Regions from separate parts of the Paenibacillus sp. SJS-P3 genome, predicted to be linked through region 1. Evidence: riboswitches for the same ligand, from Rfam matches in the RefSeq annotation. Region 1 holds a riboswitch; the other holds the start of a gene.
What was found. A riboswitch is a leader RNA that binds a small molecule or an ion and turns the genes downstream of it on or off. The one in region 1 is predicted to bind FMN.

Region 1 (7,971 bases):
TCGGAACCCGCTCCACAACGCTCAGTCCGTAGCCTTCCAGACCGCGGATTTTGCGGGGATTGTTCGTCATCAGGCGCATCTCGGCGATGCCGAGGTCGCGCAGGATCTGGGCTCCAATGCCATAATCCCGCAAGTCCGCCCCGAAGCCGAGCTTCAGGTTCGCCTCTACCGTATCAAATCCCTGCTCTTGCAGCTTGTAGGCTTTGAGTTTGTTGATGAGCCCGATCCCTCTGCCTTCCTGCCTCATGTAGAGCAGGACGCCGCTCCCGGCTTCCTCGATCTGACGGAGAGCCGCCGCCAGCTGCGGACCGCAATCGCAGCGGCGCGAATGGAAGACGTCGCCCGTCAAGCATTCCGAATGGACGCGGACAAGCGTCGGCTTGGACGGATCGATCTCTCCCTTCACGAAGGCCACATGCTCCTTCCCGTCTGTCTCATTGGTGTAGGCCACAGCCCGGAAAACCCCGAAGTCGGTCGGCATGTTCACCTCTACCACCCGTTCGACAAGCTTGTCGCGGCGATGGCGGTACTGGATCAGCGCTTGGATGGTAATGAGCTTCAAGCCATGCTTCTCCTTGAACGCGGTCAGATCGGGCAGCCTGGCCATCGTTCCGTCTTCCTTGATGATTTCGCAGATAGCCGCTCCGGGCTTGGAGCCGCACAGCCGGGCCAGATCGATCGCGGCTTCCGTATGTCCAGCCCGGCGCAGCACCCCGCCGTCCTTGGCGATCAGCGGGAAGATATGGCCCGGACGGCGGAAGTCGCCCGCCTTGGCCGTCCCGTCGACCAGCGCCTTGATCGTCTCCGCACGCTCATGGGCGGATATGCCGGTCGTCGTGGAGATATGGTCGACGGATACCGTGAACGCCGTTCCGTGATAGTCCGTATTTTGCGACACCATCGGAGGCAGCTCCAGTTCCTCGGCTCTTTCCGCCGTAATCGGCACGCATACGAGTCCGCGGGCTTCCGTAATCATGAAATTGACGACGGCCGGAGACAGCTTGTCGGCCAGCGCGATCAGATCTCCTTCGTTCTCGCGGTCATCGTCGTCGACGACGATGACGGGCTTGCCTGCAAGCAGCTCCTGGATCGCTTCCTCGACGGTATCGAACGGTGACGGTCCTTCTTGATGGTCAAAGTGTTCCACTTCTGTCCTCTCCCTTCAGGCTTCTCAAATAAATCCATTATCGGCAAGGAAGGCGGCGCTTAGACCGCCAGAGGGCTGGGAAGCGGAAGGCGAGGATACGGATCGGCTGCCGTAATGAAGCAGGTGATCCACGTATTTCCCGACAATGTCGCATTCCAGATTGACGGTGTCTCCGGCTTTTTTATGCTGAAGCACCGTCTGGGCCAACGTGTGGGGGATGATCGATATGTCGAGTCCGCCGCCTTCCGTACCGGTTACCGTGAGGCTGATACCGTCGACTGTAATGGATCCCTGGGGAATGACATATCGCATAAGCGCGTCATCATGAGGCTTGATCCGGAACACGACCGCGTTGGCGTCGACCCTGCGCTGCATGATCATGCCGGTGCCGTCCACATGCCCTTGAACGATATGCCCTCCGAACCTCCCCCCTGCCGCCATCGCCCGTTCCAGATTGACGGGGCTTCCGGCCGGGAGGTCCTTCAGATTCGTATGACGGTAGGTTTCCGGCATGACGTCCACATTGAAGCTTCGTTTGTCCCAGGAAGTAACCGTCAGGCACACTCCATTGACGGAAATGCTGTCCCCGAGGCCGACCCCTTCCAAAACCTTGGAAGCTCCAATAGTCAGCAAGAGAGCCTCGCCCCTCTGGGACACCCGCTGCAGGGTGCCTATTTCTTCGATCAAGCCGGTGAACATGGCTCAGCCTCCTTATCTCCGTAAAGCGGAACTCCGGACAAGCACCAGTCGTCTCCGAACCGCTCCATCTCCGTATCCACGAGGGTTATCGCCTCTTCCATCCGCAGAAACCCGCCGAAATCAAAGCTTCCCGGCGAAGCGGCTCCCCCTCCGATGATTTTCGGAGCGAAAAACAGCCTGATCCGGTCGACGAGCCTGTTATCCAGCATGCCCCCGTTCAGCCTGCCCCCTCCTTCGAGGAGGATCGAGCCGATTTCTCTCTCGCCGAGCTGCTTCATTCCCTGCTTCAAGTCGACCGTACGGCCATTGCCGCAAAGGATCACCTCGGCGCCGGCGGCTTCCAGAGCCGCCCGCTTCGCCGGGTCGGCAGCGCCAGACGCCAGCACGATGACCGGGGCGGCGCCATCCATAAGCTTGGCCTTCGGCGGGAGCCGCAGCGTTGAATCGACAACGATCCGGACCGGCTGGAGCGCCGGCACGGAAAGCCTTGCGCTGAGCGAAGGGTCGTCGGCCAGCACGGTCCCGATCCCGACCATGATGCCTTGATGGCGATGTCTCAGCGCATGGACCGCCTCGCGTGATTCCGGTCCGGTAATCCACCGGCTGTCGCCGCTTTTCGCCGCGATCTTGCCGTCCAGCGTCGAGGCCGTCTTGAGCGTGACGAACGGAAGCCCGGTCGTAATGAATTTGTTGAACGCTTCATTCAGACGTCTGGATTCCGCTTCGCGGACTCCGGTGACGACCTCGATGCCGGCCTCGCGAAGCTTGCCGGCTCCGCTTCCCGCGACAGCGGGATTCGGGTCGATCGCCGCAATCACGACCTTGGCCGCGCGGGCGGCAATGATCCGATCGCAGCACGGCGGCGTCCGGCCGAAGTGGCTGCATGGCTCAAGCGTCACATAGACGGTCGAGCCTTCCGCTTCTTCGCCGGCCATATTGAGCGCATGCACCTCGGCATGGCCTTCTCCCCGTTTCAGATGCGCTCCGATGCCGACGATGCGGCCGTTGTTGACGACGACGCAGCCGACGACCGGATTGACCGAGGTCTGCCCCGACGTCTTTGCAGCCATCTCCAGGGCCAGATCCATATAAAATCCGTCGTCCATCCGTTCCATAACGCAAAAACACCCCCGACGCTAAACCTTCGGGGGTGTGGATGACAATCGAGTCCGCTTAGGATGATCACGCCGGCAAGGAAAGTACAGTTCCTTGCCAGGGTAGGGGAAAGCAGACGGACACCCGTCGCTATTCCCCCATGCATGCTTCGTACCAGCAGGTGTCTATGGCAAAACATTTCGCGAATAAGCCAAACATCCTCCATCCGGAGGGATGGCCTTCGCTGATGGATGCCAAAATAGACGCCTTGGAACAAGGCATGGCGAGCATCAAAAGCGGCTCCTTCTCCCATCCAGACTGTACTGTCGGTCCTGGAATCTCACCAGGTCCACCGCTTGCCTTGCGCCGCAGGCTCTCGAGATCTTGCGGGAAATGGCAATCGGGTCACGGACTTGCCGCGCTGCCGAGCGGAGCATGTGCTCATGCGCTCGCAGGCGGATCACCGCCGGTTGGGACTTTCACCCGACCCCGAAGGAAACCGCTGTATTTGGTTCAAACCTGTCGAACGATCATGCCGGCAAGAAACTGTATCCAGAATGATAACTGTTCTTCCTGCATCTTACCTTGCCTCCATCCAAATTGCAAGTCGGCGGCTTGGAATTGGAGCCGTTCCGGCTTCGCGGCTGCGGACAAGGGAGAAAAGAAATAAGCCGGCAGAGGGCTGTCCCTCCGCCGGACTATTCGGGCAAAGCCTTCCTTAAGCCTCGGAAACTTCTACTTTGGCCATTTTCGCGCCGTTGTTGAACGCATCGACATACTCCATGCCCTTGGCAACTTTGCCGAAGACCGTATGCTGTCCGTCCAGATGCGGCTGCGGCTGATAGCAGATGTAGAACTGGCTGCCGCCCGTATTGCGTCCCGCATGCGCCATCGCGAGGGAGCCGCGCTCATGCTTGTTCGGGTTGATCTCGCAGTTGATCGTATAGCCAGGGCCGCCGGTGCCGGTGCCGTTCGGGCAGCCGCCTTGAGCGACGAATCCCGGAATGACGCGGTGGAAGCTCAGTCCGTTGTAGAAGCCCTCGTTCGCGAGCTTTTCAAAATTGGCGACCGTGTTCGGGGCGTCCTTTTCGAACAGGTCCAGAACCACTTCTCCGCCGTTTTCCAGCGTGATTTTTGCTTGTTTTGCCATGATAGTCACTCCTTGTCCTCTAACGGTATGTACGGATTCTATCATACACTAAGGCAGCATTCCAAGCAAAACGGCAGCTGTCCAAACAGAGGACAGCCCCGTTTGCGCAGGAGTAGAGAGAAACCGCGGTTCTCGCGCGGGTTCTATTCTCGAAAAGCAAAACGGCAGCTGTCCAAACAGAGGACAGCTCCGTTTGCGCAGGAGCAGAGAGAAACCGCGGTTCTCGTGCGGGTTCTATTCTCGAAAAGCAAAACGGCAGCTGTCCAAACAGAGGACAGCTCCGTTTGCGCAGGAGCAGAGAGAAACCGCGGTTCTCGCGCGGGTTCTATTCTCGAAAAGCAAAACGGCAGCTGTCCAAACAGAGGACAGCTCCGTTTGCACAGGAGCAGAGAGAAACCTTTGTTGTCCGTCCATCAATACGTTGGATAAGTTCGTCAAACACGGTGTTCATTCCAAATTTTTGAAATTAGACGAATAATTCGTCTAATTCCCATCTCTTTACCCTAAACTCGAGGAAATAAGGCGGAAAACCCGTCTTATTTGCTCCTTTTTACTTTAAACTTAAGAAATAAGGCGGAAAACCCGTCTTATTCGCTCCTATTTACCTTAATCTCAAGGAATAAGGCGGAAAACCCTTCTTATTCGCTCCTATTTACCCTAATTTCAAGGAATTAGGCGAAAAATCCGTCTAATTCACTCACTACCGAAGAACCTCGGAGAACTAGGCAAACGGAATTAAAAAAAGAGAAGCCCGACGTTGATTAACGCGGGTTTCTCCGAAGGGCTATGCTTTTACGACTAGGATTGGACGCCAGCCTTGCGCAGGCGCTCAGGCAGAAGGTCGTTTCTGGATATATCTTCCAGAGATTCGCGCTGCACGGCGAGGTCGGACTGGCCGTCCTTGACGAGGACGACGGCCGGCCGGCGGATCCGGTTGTAGTTGCTCGCCATCGCGTAGTTGTAGGCGCCGGTGCAGAATACAGCCAGCAGATCGCCGCTTTCCGCCTTCGGCAGCTCGAGGTCCCAGATGAGCATATCGCCGCTCTCGCAGCATTTGCCCGCTACGGAAACCGTCTCGCTCGCTGGCTCGGAAGCGCGGTTCGCAAGCACGGCGTCGTACTTGGATTCATACAGCGCAGGGCGCGGATTGTCGGTCATGCCGCCGTCGACGGCGACGTACTTGCGCACGCCGGGAATTTCCTTGAACGTGCCGACGGTATACAGCGTCGTACCGGCATCTCCCACGATGCTGCGGCCCGGCTCGATCCAGATCTCGGGCAGCGGATAGTCGGCTGCGGAGAAGTTGGAGCGGATCGCATCGGTGATCGCGGCGATATAGGTACTGGCCGGAAGCGGGGCATCCTCTTCCGTGTAGCGGATGCCGAAGCCGCCGCCGAGGTTGATGACGCGGAAGATATGGCCCAGCTTGTCTCGGACTTCGACAGAGAATTCAGCCGCTTTGGCAGCGGCCATGCGGAATCCTTCCACTTCGAAGATTTGGGAGCCGATATGGGAGTGGATGCCCAGAAGCACGATATTATCGAGCTTGGACGCTTCCTCTACGGCACGATAAGCGGCACCGGCCGCAAGATCGAAGCCGAACTTCGAATCCTGCTGTCCCGTGGAAATATAGTCATGGGTATGCGCTTCTACACCCGGTGTGATCCGCAGCAGAATATTGACTTTGCGGTTTTTGGACCCGGCGATCGCGTTCAGCAACTCAAGCTCCGTGAAGTTGTCCACCACGAAGCAGCCGATGCCGGCGTCGATGGCCATCTCGATCTCGAAAGGCGTCTTGTTGTTGCCGTGGAAGTGGATGCGTTCTGCCGGGAAACCGGCCTGCAGAGCTGTGTGCAGCTCTCCGTCGGATACGACGTCGAGAGACATCCCTTCCTGCTCGGCGATCGCGCACATCGCCACGGTGCTGAACGCCTTGCTTGCGTAAGCAACCTGGAACTTGAATCCGGAAGCCTTGAATGCGTCGACATATTCCCTTGCACGCTGACGCACAAGAGCCTCATCGACAATATAAAGCGGAGTGCCGTACTGTTCCGCCAGATCCTTCGTATCGCAGCCGCCGATTTCCAGGCGGCCCTGTTCATTGACTTGGGCTGTTCCGTGCAAATACATGAAAAGAGCACCTTCTTTCCGCCCTCCGCCGGAGGGAATCGTTTATCATTGTGATCCAAGTATAAACGACCCCTGTTTGGAGGAGAAATGGATTTTGTGTCCTTTCATTTGCATTTGTTGCATCTTCGACCGGGCCGCCGAAGTCTGCCGCTTCAGCTTCCCTCGGCATCGGGCATCTTGTCCCGCTGCTGCGGACGAAGCAGGTTCGGACGCTTTTTGTTTTTCATGACCGGCAACCTCAAAATGATGTTGATCATCCCTTGCGGATCGAACGGGATGAAAGGCCACATGTAGGGCCGGTTGAACGAACGCTGCATGACGAGCAGAACGAACACCGCGGTCCATCCCAGCACAAGCCCGGGAATATGGAAGGCCGCCACCAGACAGATCAGCAGCAGCCGCACGATCTTGTTGGCAAGGCTGAGCTCGTAGCTCGGAGTGGCGTACATGCCGATGGCGGCGACGGCCACGTACAGAATGACTTCGTTGATGAAAAGGCCGCTCTTGACGGCGATATCCCCGACCAGTATCGCGGACACGAGCGAGATCGCCATCGCCAGCGGCGTAGGCGTATGGAGTGCGGCCATCCGCATGAGGTCGATGCCCGCTTCCGCCAGCAGGAACTGGACGAACAGCGGCAGCTTGCTGTGCTTATCCGGCCCGATGAAAGCCAGCGAAGGCGGGAGCAGATGCGGATTCATGGCGAACAGCAGCCAGATCGGAACGAGAAACAACGAAGCCATGATGCCGAAAAAACGGAGCCATCTCAAATATGTTCCGATGAACGGCGTCTGCCTGTTCTCTTCCGCATGCTGGACCAGATCGAAAAACGTCGTCGGCAGGATCATGACGCTCGGAGAGGTGTCGACGAATACGGCGACGTTGCCTTCCAGCAAATGCGCGGCGACCACATCCGGACGCTCCGAATACCGGACAAGCGGGTACGGGTTCCATCCGCGCTTGACTGTCGCTTCTTCCAGCTGCTTGTCCGCGAGCGGAATGCCGTCCAGCTTGACGGCCGTAATTTTATCGCGGATCGACTCGACGAGCTCCTTGTCCGCGATGTCGTCGATATAAGCGACACAGACGTCGCTCCTTGTCCGCTCTCCGACCCGGATACTTTCCAGGCGCAGCATTGGATCCCGCAGCCTGCGGCGCACGAGCGACACGTTCATCAGCATCGTCTCGACGAACCCGTCGCGCGATCCGCGGACGACGCGCTCCAGCGAAGGCTCCTCCGGACCGCGCATCGGGAACATCTTCGTATCGAGAATGAGCATCGTCGATTCCCCGTCGATGTACATGCCCGTGGAGCCGCTCAGCACGCCGGTCATCATCATGTTCCAGTCCTTCTCCTGCTCGACCTGTACGGCCGGAACATAGAGCGTCATGAACGACTCCAACGCATGCGACGTAACCGCGTCCGCTTGCAGGAAGGTCAGCCGTTCGATGATCTCGGTCATGAGCTGCCCGCTTGAAAGTCCGTTGAGCATGAAGAAAGCCGTCTTTTTGCCGCCTAAAGTCATCTGCCGGACAATGACGTCGAAGCTCGTCTTATAGCCGGCCTCCTCCTTCAGGCGCTCGACGAACTCCTCGATATCGTCCGGAATTGGCTCCAGCGCATCTCCGTTCGTTCCAGGCGCGGAATTTTTCCCGGCTTGCTTGCCCTTGCCGGACTGGCCCTTCTCCGAATTCCCTTTTCCAGAATCCGCTTGCTCGGAATCACCTTTGCCAGTCCTGCCCTGGCCCG
Region 2 (7,971 bases), 480 kb from region 1:
GCCGCGAACGAGCCCTTCCGTCCTTGCCGGCGGCGAGCCCTCGCCTTCCTTCATCCTGCCGGCTCGGCGAAGCACCGCCTTGATCCGGGCATGCAGCTCCCTGAGGCTGAACGGCTTCTGGATATAATCGTCCGCGCCGATCTCAAGCGCCAGGATGCGGTCGAACTCGTCGCTTCGCGCCGTCACCATCAGGATCGGCAGCTGCCACAGCCTTTCATTGCGGCGGCATATGTCGAGACCCGTTCCTTCGCCCTTCAGCAGCCAATCCACAAGCAGCAGCTGCGGCTTCTCCTTCTCGATCAGGACGATCGCAGCTTCGGCCGAATCAGCCGTAAACACCTCGCAGCCTTCTCTGCGCAAATACGCCGCCCCTTGCTCCGCCAGCTCCCGCTCGTCCTCCACCCATACGATCCGTGTCATCTCAGTTCCTCCCCTCCGCCCGATTGTTCCCATGGCCTTCCTTGCCCGACAGCCGCTCCAACGCAGCGGCTGCCCGCCGGATTCCCTCGGCAATCATGTCCTCTTCGGCCGCCGCGACGCTGATGCGCATCCAGCCGGGACGTTCCCCGTACAGCTCCCCGGGACTGACGGCGACGCCTTGCTCCAGGCATCCCTGCAGCACTTCCATTCCGGAGCGCGCCAGGCCATGCTTCAGCCAGATATAAAAGCCGCCGTCCGGAATCGCTTCGTGGATGGCCGCATACGGAGCAAGGCTGGCCGCCGCGGCTTCCGCGGCCGCCTCTCTTCTGCGTTCGAGCGCGGCGCGCACGGCTTCCAGCCTGGCATCGAACCGGCCGCTGACCAGCAGCGCCGCTCCCAGACGTTCTCCCGGATGGCTGGTCGTCAAGCCCGAGGCATGGCGTGCGGCCCTCAGCGCCGCCATCATCGCCCTTGGAGCGGCGATCCAGCCTGTCCGCATGCCGGGAGTGGCGATCTTGGAGAATGTGCCGCAGGATATGACCCGCTCCCTGCCGCCGGGCAGCGAGCGCAGCGAAGGAAGCGCCGTCCAGCCCGGCTTGCCGAGCAAGGAGTAGGGATCGTCCTCGATGATCGGCAGCCTGAGCTCGGTGCAGATCGCGAGGAGCTGCAGCCGTCTCGCCATGGACAGCGTCGATCCGGTTGGATTCTGGAACGTCGGATTCGTGACGACAAGCCGGATCCGGTGGCGACGGTGCAGCTCCGGGAGCGCTTCCGGCATGAGGCCGTCCTTGTCGACCGGCAGCCGGACCATCGAGATGCCGGCTTCCGCGAATACGCCCATCGCGTACAAATAAGACGGGCCTTCGACCGCTACGGCGTCCCCCGGCTCCAGCATCGCCCTCGCGACAAGGCCGAGCGAATGTTTGACGCCGAATGTCAGGAGCAGCTCATCCGGCTTCGCTGCCAGCGAAGGACCGATCGACGGATGGGAGGCGAGCGCTTCTCTCAAGCCGCGATCACCCAGCGGATCGTCCCTGTAGCTGAACGGCAGGCTCCAATCAATCTCTCCCGACAGCCGCTCCAGCAGCTCCAGCGGCATCAGGCTGCGATGCATCTCTCCTTGGGTGAGGTCGATCACGCCTTCTCCCGGCGCCTCGTTGACGGCCTCCTGCAGCCGGCCGGAAGGATTGTATCTCCGGCGCAGATAGCGGATCCAATCCGGCTGCCGCTCTCCCTGCTCCCCCTGCTCCCACATCGAGTCGCTGACGCTCGTCCCGCTGCCCGGGCGCGACTGGACGAGGCCGAGCGCCCTCAGCTCTCCATATGCCGCCTGGACCGTGCTGCGATTGACCGCCAGCCTGAGGGCAAGATCCCGTTCGGCCGGAAGCTTCGAGCCCGGAGGCAGCAGCCCGCTGCGAATCTGCTCCTCATAGTGCCGGCATATCTGGATATAGACGGCGTCTGAGCCGGTTGGATCCGGTTTCCAGAACATGGGCGTCCCCCCTTTTGTTTCATTATAGCGCCTCCATGAATTGGATGGGCAAAATTTCCTCCAATTGGCTGATGCGCCCAGCCAGCCGAACCGCTATGATGGCAACAAAACAGAGGGGGATCCGCCATGTTGTTCAAGGAACCGAAATTCGCCTGGCTGCTTCTGACCGTCTTATGGTGCTTTACCTTCGCAGGCTCGCTGGGCCGCATCGTCATCGCCTTTTTCCAGCCGGAAATTACCGCCGACCTCGGCGTCGAGCGGGACTTTCTCGGCTTTTCGTGGTCGACCGCCATCGTGCTGACCGCCGTTTGCGCGCCGCTCGGCGGCCTTCTCGCCGACCGCAAAGGCTATGCAGCGGCGATGGGAATCTCCGCCGCGATGAACGCCCTCGGCGCCGCCTCGGTGCTGTTCATTCCCGGCACGCTCGGATATTGGCTCGGGAACGGATTGCTTGCCGGATTGAGCGGGCTCGGAGCCACCTCGGCCTATATGCTCGTGCAGGACTGGTTCCGTCATCACCGAGCCAAAGCGCTCGCTCTGCTCGGCAGCGCCGGGTCGCTTGGCCTGGCCGTGCTGACGCCGCTGCTGACGCAAGGCCACAAGTACGAGTGGAGACAGCTCTATGGTGTGCTGCTCGTCGTCCACCTGCTGTTCCTGCCTTTGGCGGCGCTCGTCTTCCGGCGCCGGGCGGCAAGCCTGAATGGCGATATGGAACAGGTTCCTCTCGTCGAGAAAAAAGGTCTCTCCGCAGCTACTGAAACGGCTCTTCCACCGGAGGACGGCCAAAAGCCGCATGCCGGAGCTCAGTCCGGAAGCTCCGCCGCCTCTTCCGCAGACTCTCCCCGTAGCTGGCGGGAGAAATCCGCCGCGCTGCTGGACATGGCCCGAAACCGCGTATTCCTCGCCGTCTCCTTCTCTCTCCTTGCCTGCGGCTTCAGCATGGGCACCGTGGAAATGAACCTGGCAGCCATCCATCAACACTCGCATGTGCCGGCAGCGACGATCGCCGCTTCCCTCAGCCTGCTCGGCGTGCTCGAAGTTTGCGGCGGGCTCCTGTTCTCCTATTTCCTGGACCGCTCCTCCCGATCTTCAGCGCTGGCTTTGCTGTTTGGAGTCCGCGTCCTCGCCTTTTCCTTGCTGCTTCCCCATCTGCAGCTGTCGCCTGTATTTTTCTCGCTGCTCTTCGGCGCAAGCTATGTTGGCGCCGTATCGGGCGGCATTCTGCTCGCGGAGGAGAGCGCCGGCGGACCGGGCGGCCTGCGCACCGGATTTCTGCTGCTCGTCCATCAGCTCGGAGGAGCGGCTGCCGCGCTCGGAGGAGGCATCCTTTACCGGCTTCAGCATTCGTACCAGACCGTCATTGCCGTCAATCTGGTTTTGAGCGCGCTCGCTTTCCTCTTCTTCCTCCTGCTCTCCCGGCATCTTGCGGCAAGACGCAGCCCATCGAGCGGCAGCTCATCGGAGCTTGAGGCTTCCGGTTGATGCCGATGCCAAGCGGAGCCTCAGCCCGCTTCGCATGCGATTTCATGGACAGCAGCCTGCGGAGATGTTACGGACGAGGTGTTTAAGATCCGGGAACGAATACATCGCGGCATGCGGATCCGCGATAGGGAAGGACCTGTCTGATCCGCGATAGCCAGGGATGGACCTGTCTGTCCCGCGCCTAAAGCGGGAATGCAAAAAGGGCTGTCCCCCGATGGGAACAGCCCTTGGCCGGCTTCCGGCTCATGCGACGTCGAACGTGCTGCGCTTGATGATATGGAGATCGTCTCCGGAATAGATATGGATGTAGATGACGTATATGCCCGGCTTATCGAACGTATGCGTGACCTCATACTGACCCTGGGCCTTCTTCTTGGATGTGATCAATATTGGGAGCTCCTGCTCCGTTTCTTCCCGGATGTCGAAGTCGATCTTCAGGTTCTCTTCCGTGACCAGTCCCTCGATGGCCGCCGTCAGCTGCAGCGGCGTTCCGGCCACGGCTGCCGGGTCGCTCGTAATCGCGACCTTGACCGCCGATTCGTCCTGATATGGCGCGTTGCCGGAAGATCCGCAGCCCGCCGCGACCAGAAGCACGAGAACCGCGAGCGCCGCGAATGTCCATTTCTTCATGACCTGTATTCCCCTTTCCCAGTTGCGCTTGTCTCCTTATTATACCTGGGGAGATGCTCTGCTGCTCCTTGCAACCATGAACTTTTCTTGTCGAGTGCTGTCGCCTTGTGATATAATTCACACAACTGAATATGAACCTTCGGGGCAGGGTGCGATTCCCTACCGGCGGTGACGGCGCGAACGCGCGCCGAAGCCCGCGACTCCCTGATCTGCATATGCGGATCAGGGACTGACTTGGTGCGAGTCCAAGGCCGACGGTGACAGTCCGGATGAGAGAAGGTTTAATGCGCTTCGTGCCACGATCATGGCGAGGCGTATTATTTCGTGCCCCCGCCATTTGTCATCTGGCGGGGGTTCGGAGCTTCTACGAGGTTCAATTCAAAAACCCGCCACTGGAGGTTGTTGAATTGAAAGACACAGCTACGCTTGACCGTCCGCTCAGCGCGGACAAAAGCCTGTTCACCCGCAGCCGCGGCATCTGGTACGTCGTTCTCGGCGCGACGCTCTGGGGAGTCGATCCCCTCTTCCGCATCCTGCTTCTGAAAACCTTCACGTCTCCGCAGATCGTTTTCCTGGAGCATCTTCTGCTCGCTCTCTATGCCGTACCGGTCCTTATCCATTACCGTCATCAGCTCACCGGCAAGCTCACCCTCGGCGTCGTCGGAGCCCTGTTCTTCGTTTCCTGGGGCGGCTCCGCCATCGCCACGGTGCTGTTCACGTCCGCGTTCACGATGGGCAACTTCAATGCCGTCCTGCTGCTGCAGAAGCTGCAGCCGCTGCTGGCCATCATTCTTGCCCGCTTCATGCTCAAGGAATCCTTCCCAGCCCGCTTTTCCTGGTATCTGCTCGTCGCGCTCGCCGGAACGTACCTGCTTACATTCGGCTTCCATGCTCCGCAGCTCGGCCTGCATGATCTCGGCTCCCAGGCAGCCCTGTATTCGATCGCGGCCGCTTTCCTGTGGGGCGGATCGACCGTCATGGGCAAATACCTGCTGAAGAAGAAGCTCGGCTTCCATATCGTCACTTCGCTCCGCTTCCTGCTCGCCATACCGCTGCTCGGCATTCTGCTGCTGGCCGCCGGAGATGCCTGGAAGCCGCTCGGCAGCTCGGGCACGGCTGCGATTCTCATCGTCAACCTGCTCTTCCAGGCTTTCATTCCCGGGCTGCTGAGCATGCTGCTTTATTATAAAGGGCTCTCCTCGACCAAGGCTTCCATCGCCACGCTGGCCGAGCTTGCCTTCCCTGCCGTCGGCGTCCTCATCAACTGGATCGTATTCGGATCCGTGCTCAAGGTTCATGAGCTGATCGGCTTCCTGCTCATCTGGGGCGTGCTCGTCATGCTCAGCCGCAGCACGGCCAGAGCCGCGGCGGAGCAGCCCGCCGCCTAATGTCCGGCTTCGCCGCCGGACTGCTCACCATCCGGATCATGCCGATGCCGCTCACGATCGATCGACTCTCCATCTGCATCATGCCGATGCCGCTCGAGATCGATCGCTCCGCGCAAGCCTTCTTCGATGCCTTCCGCGGCCAGCAATGCCCTTTGAAGCTCGCCGGCATCTCCCGGCAGCGACACGGAGCCTGCCGCGTTGACGACGCGATGCCAGGGCAGCCCGTACTTCTCCCCCATGGAATGGAGGATGCGGACGACCTGGCGCGCGGCGCGCGGGCTTCCGGCCGCTGCCGCGACCGAGCCGTAGGTCATGACCTTGCCTTCCGGGATGGCGCCGACGACCCGGATCACTTTTTCCGTAAAAGGCTGCATATGTCTCTCCCCCATAAGTAGAACTAGAGCCCGCGCTGACCAGCAGCCGCGGGCTCTTGCCTGTTTATCCGTTTGCTTCCGAATCGGCGATATGTTCCATGCAGAACGTCTCCAGTTCGGCGAGCTCTTCATCCTCAAGGCCGAAGTCCAGCAGCCGGTCGCTGCCCCGCTCGCGGATCTCGTGGCGGATGATGGAGCCTCCCGCTCCTTCTTGCTTGTACACCGCGCGCACGTACAGGCCGCTCGGCGAATACAGCTCGTCCTCTTCGTCAACCTCGATCTGAAGCAGGTATTCATACCGCTGTCCGTCCAGAATGCCGAACGGATCCTTGATTTTCTCCACGCTGTATTCCGTAATTTCCATATCAATTCTCCTCCTGTAACGTTCCTTCGGGCAGCACCGACACGACGGCTTCCCGAACTTGACGGTCAAGCAGCTGCGAGGACAGGATGACGACTTCCCCGCTGTCACCGCGCGACCGGATCAGCCTCCCGACCCCTTGCCTCAGCCTCAGCTGCATGAACGGAACCTCGATTTCCTCGAAGGCGCTCTCCGCCGCTTGGCGCCGGGCGTTGAAGACCGGATCACGCGGCGGCCAAGGCAGATCCCAGACGACGACGAGCGACAGCGACGGACCCGGCACATCGAGTCCTTCCCATAGGGTATGGGCGCACAGGATGCTTTCCTCGTCTTGCTGGAAAGCCGTGATCAGGCTGCTTATTTCCGCCGTGCCTTCAAAGTGCATCCGGTATTCCTTCATCTCCGGCGCTCCGGCAGCCCAGTCGCGGAACGACTCTAGCTGCTTGCGGGACGGGAAGAGGAGGAGAGCCCTTCCTCCGCTGTGGCGGAGCGCCTCGACCGTGCGCCGCCTCTTGTCCTCCGCTGCCGCGGCAGGATCGAGATGGATCCGCATCTGGGAAGCATAATCGTACGGAGACGGAGTGCTGAAGCTCAAGTAATCCTCGATTCCGAGCGTATCGGCCGCATAATGGAAGGAGCCTCCAGCCGACAGCGTAGCCGAAGAGAAGATGATCGGCATCGATTTGGCGAATACCCGCTCCCGGAGCACTTCCTTGACCAGCCTCGGCATCATGACCAGCGTCAAGCCGTCAGGATCTGGCAGCAGCCAGGTGATGAGCCCTTCCGGCTTTTCGAACAGCGCCAGGGCCGTGCCGATCATATCGAGATGCTCTTCCACGATCGTCAGGTGATAACCGTCCAGGGTGAACAAGCCGCTCTCGAATACGAGCTGCTCCTCGATCTCTTCCAGCAAGGAGCGGAATGCGCGGATTTCCCGGAGCAGGCCCGGCGTCAGCTCGAACTCCAGACGTTCCGATCCTTCGACGGGACGGCTGGCCTGCTGCAGGCGCCGGAACAGCTCCTCGCTGCGGGTGATGGCGTCCTCGATCGCATACGCCAGCGTTTCGCGGATGTCGTTCTGCAGCAGACGGCTGATGATGGATTCAAATACCGAGTGCTGGAGCTTGTAGGTCAATGCGTTCTGGGCCGCCGTCTCCAGCAGATGGCCTTCATCGAATACGACCGAGCTATGCTCGGGCAGCAGCGGCAGCTGGCCTTCCCGCTTGCGCGCTTCGGCCGTCCACACATGCTCCATGTAAAAATCATGGGAGCAAATAATGAGATCGGGCGACTTCCGGTAATGGTCGCGCGACAGCGTCATGCCGCAGCGATGGCGCTGCGGGCAGACGAAGCAGTCCTGGAACACGTCCCAGCCGATCTTCGACCAGTTGGCGTCGTCGAGCCCGGCATAATCCTTGCGGCTGCCGTACGGATGGAAGGACTGCAGCGTGTCGGGCTTGCGCACGAATTCGGGAAGCGTCTCGTAGATCGCCTCGTAGCCTTCGTCTCCCCGCACGTCGTCGAGCTTGTTCAGGCACAGATACTGGCTTTGCGACTTCGCCATCCGGGCATCCACCTGCAGGTCCAGGTAAGCCGCCAGCTTGGCGATGTCTCCCTCCGCCTTCGTCAGCTGCTCGATCAGCGATTCGTCGGCGCAAGCGATGACAGCAGGCCGGCGGGTATACCGGGCATATGCGACGGCATAGAGCAGGTAGACGAGTGTTTTACCCGTGCCGACGCCGGCCTCGGCGAACAGCGTTTTCTTTTCCTTATAGGCCCGTTCCAGCTGGAAGGCCATGTAAATCTGCTCATCGCGGACTTCAA

Region 2: linked by a shared signal. The riboswitch ahead of AC06G8_RS11810 (DMT family transporter) and the one ahead of ribD (bifunctional diaminohydroxyphosphoribosylaminopyrimidine deaminase/5-amino-6-(5-phosphoribosylamino)uracil reductase RibD) in region 1 are both predicted to bind FMN.

What each region holds. Positions count from the first base shown of each region.
Region 1 covers NZ_CM160043.1:2,076,561-2,084,531, reverse strand. The annotation lists gene AC06G8_RS09490 (bifunctional 3,4-dihydroxy-2-butanone-4-phosphate synthase/GTP cyclohydrolase II) at 1-1,147, opposite strand, end outside; gene AC06G8_RS09485 (riboflavin synthase) at 1,172-1,846, opposite strand; gene ribD (bifunctional diaminohydroxyphosphoribosylaminopyrimidine deaminase/5-amino-6-(5-phosphoribosylamino)uracil reductase RibD) at 1,831-2,961, opposite strand; FMN riboswitch at 3,239-3,442, opposite strand; gene AC06G8_RS09475 (peptidylprolyl isomerase) at 3,660-4,091, opposite strand; gene lysA (diaminopimelate decarboxylase) at 4,890-6,221, opposite strand; gene AC06G8_RS09465 (spore germination protein) at 6,374-7,971, opposite strand, start outside.
Region 2 covers NZ_CM160043.1:2,561,276-2,569,246, forward strand. The annotation lists gene AC06G8_RS11790 (response regulator transcription factor) at 1-420, opposite strand, end outside; gene AC06G8_RS11795 (aminotransferase-like domain-containing protein) at 422-1,912, opposite strand; gene AC06G8_RS11800 (MFS transporter) at 2,039-3,394, shown strand; gene AC06G8_RS11805 (hypothetical protein) at 3,638-4,024, opposite strand; FMN riboswitch at 4,156-4,309, shown strand; gene AC06G8_RS11810 (DMT family transporter) at 4,432-5,412, shown strand; gene AC06G8_RS11815 (MGMT family protein) at 5,409-5,786, opposite strand; gene AC06G8_RS11820 (DUF6509 family protein) at 5,851-6,150, opposite strand; gene AC06G8_RS11825 (ATP-dependent DNA helicase) at 6,152-7,971, opposite strand, start outside.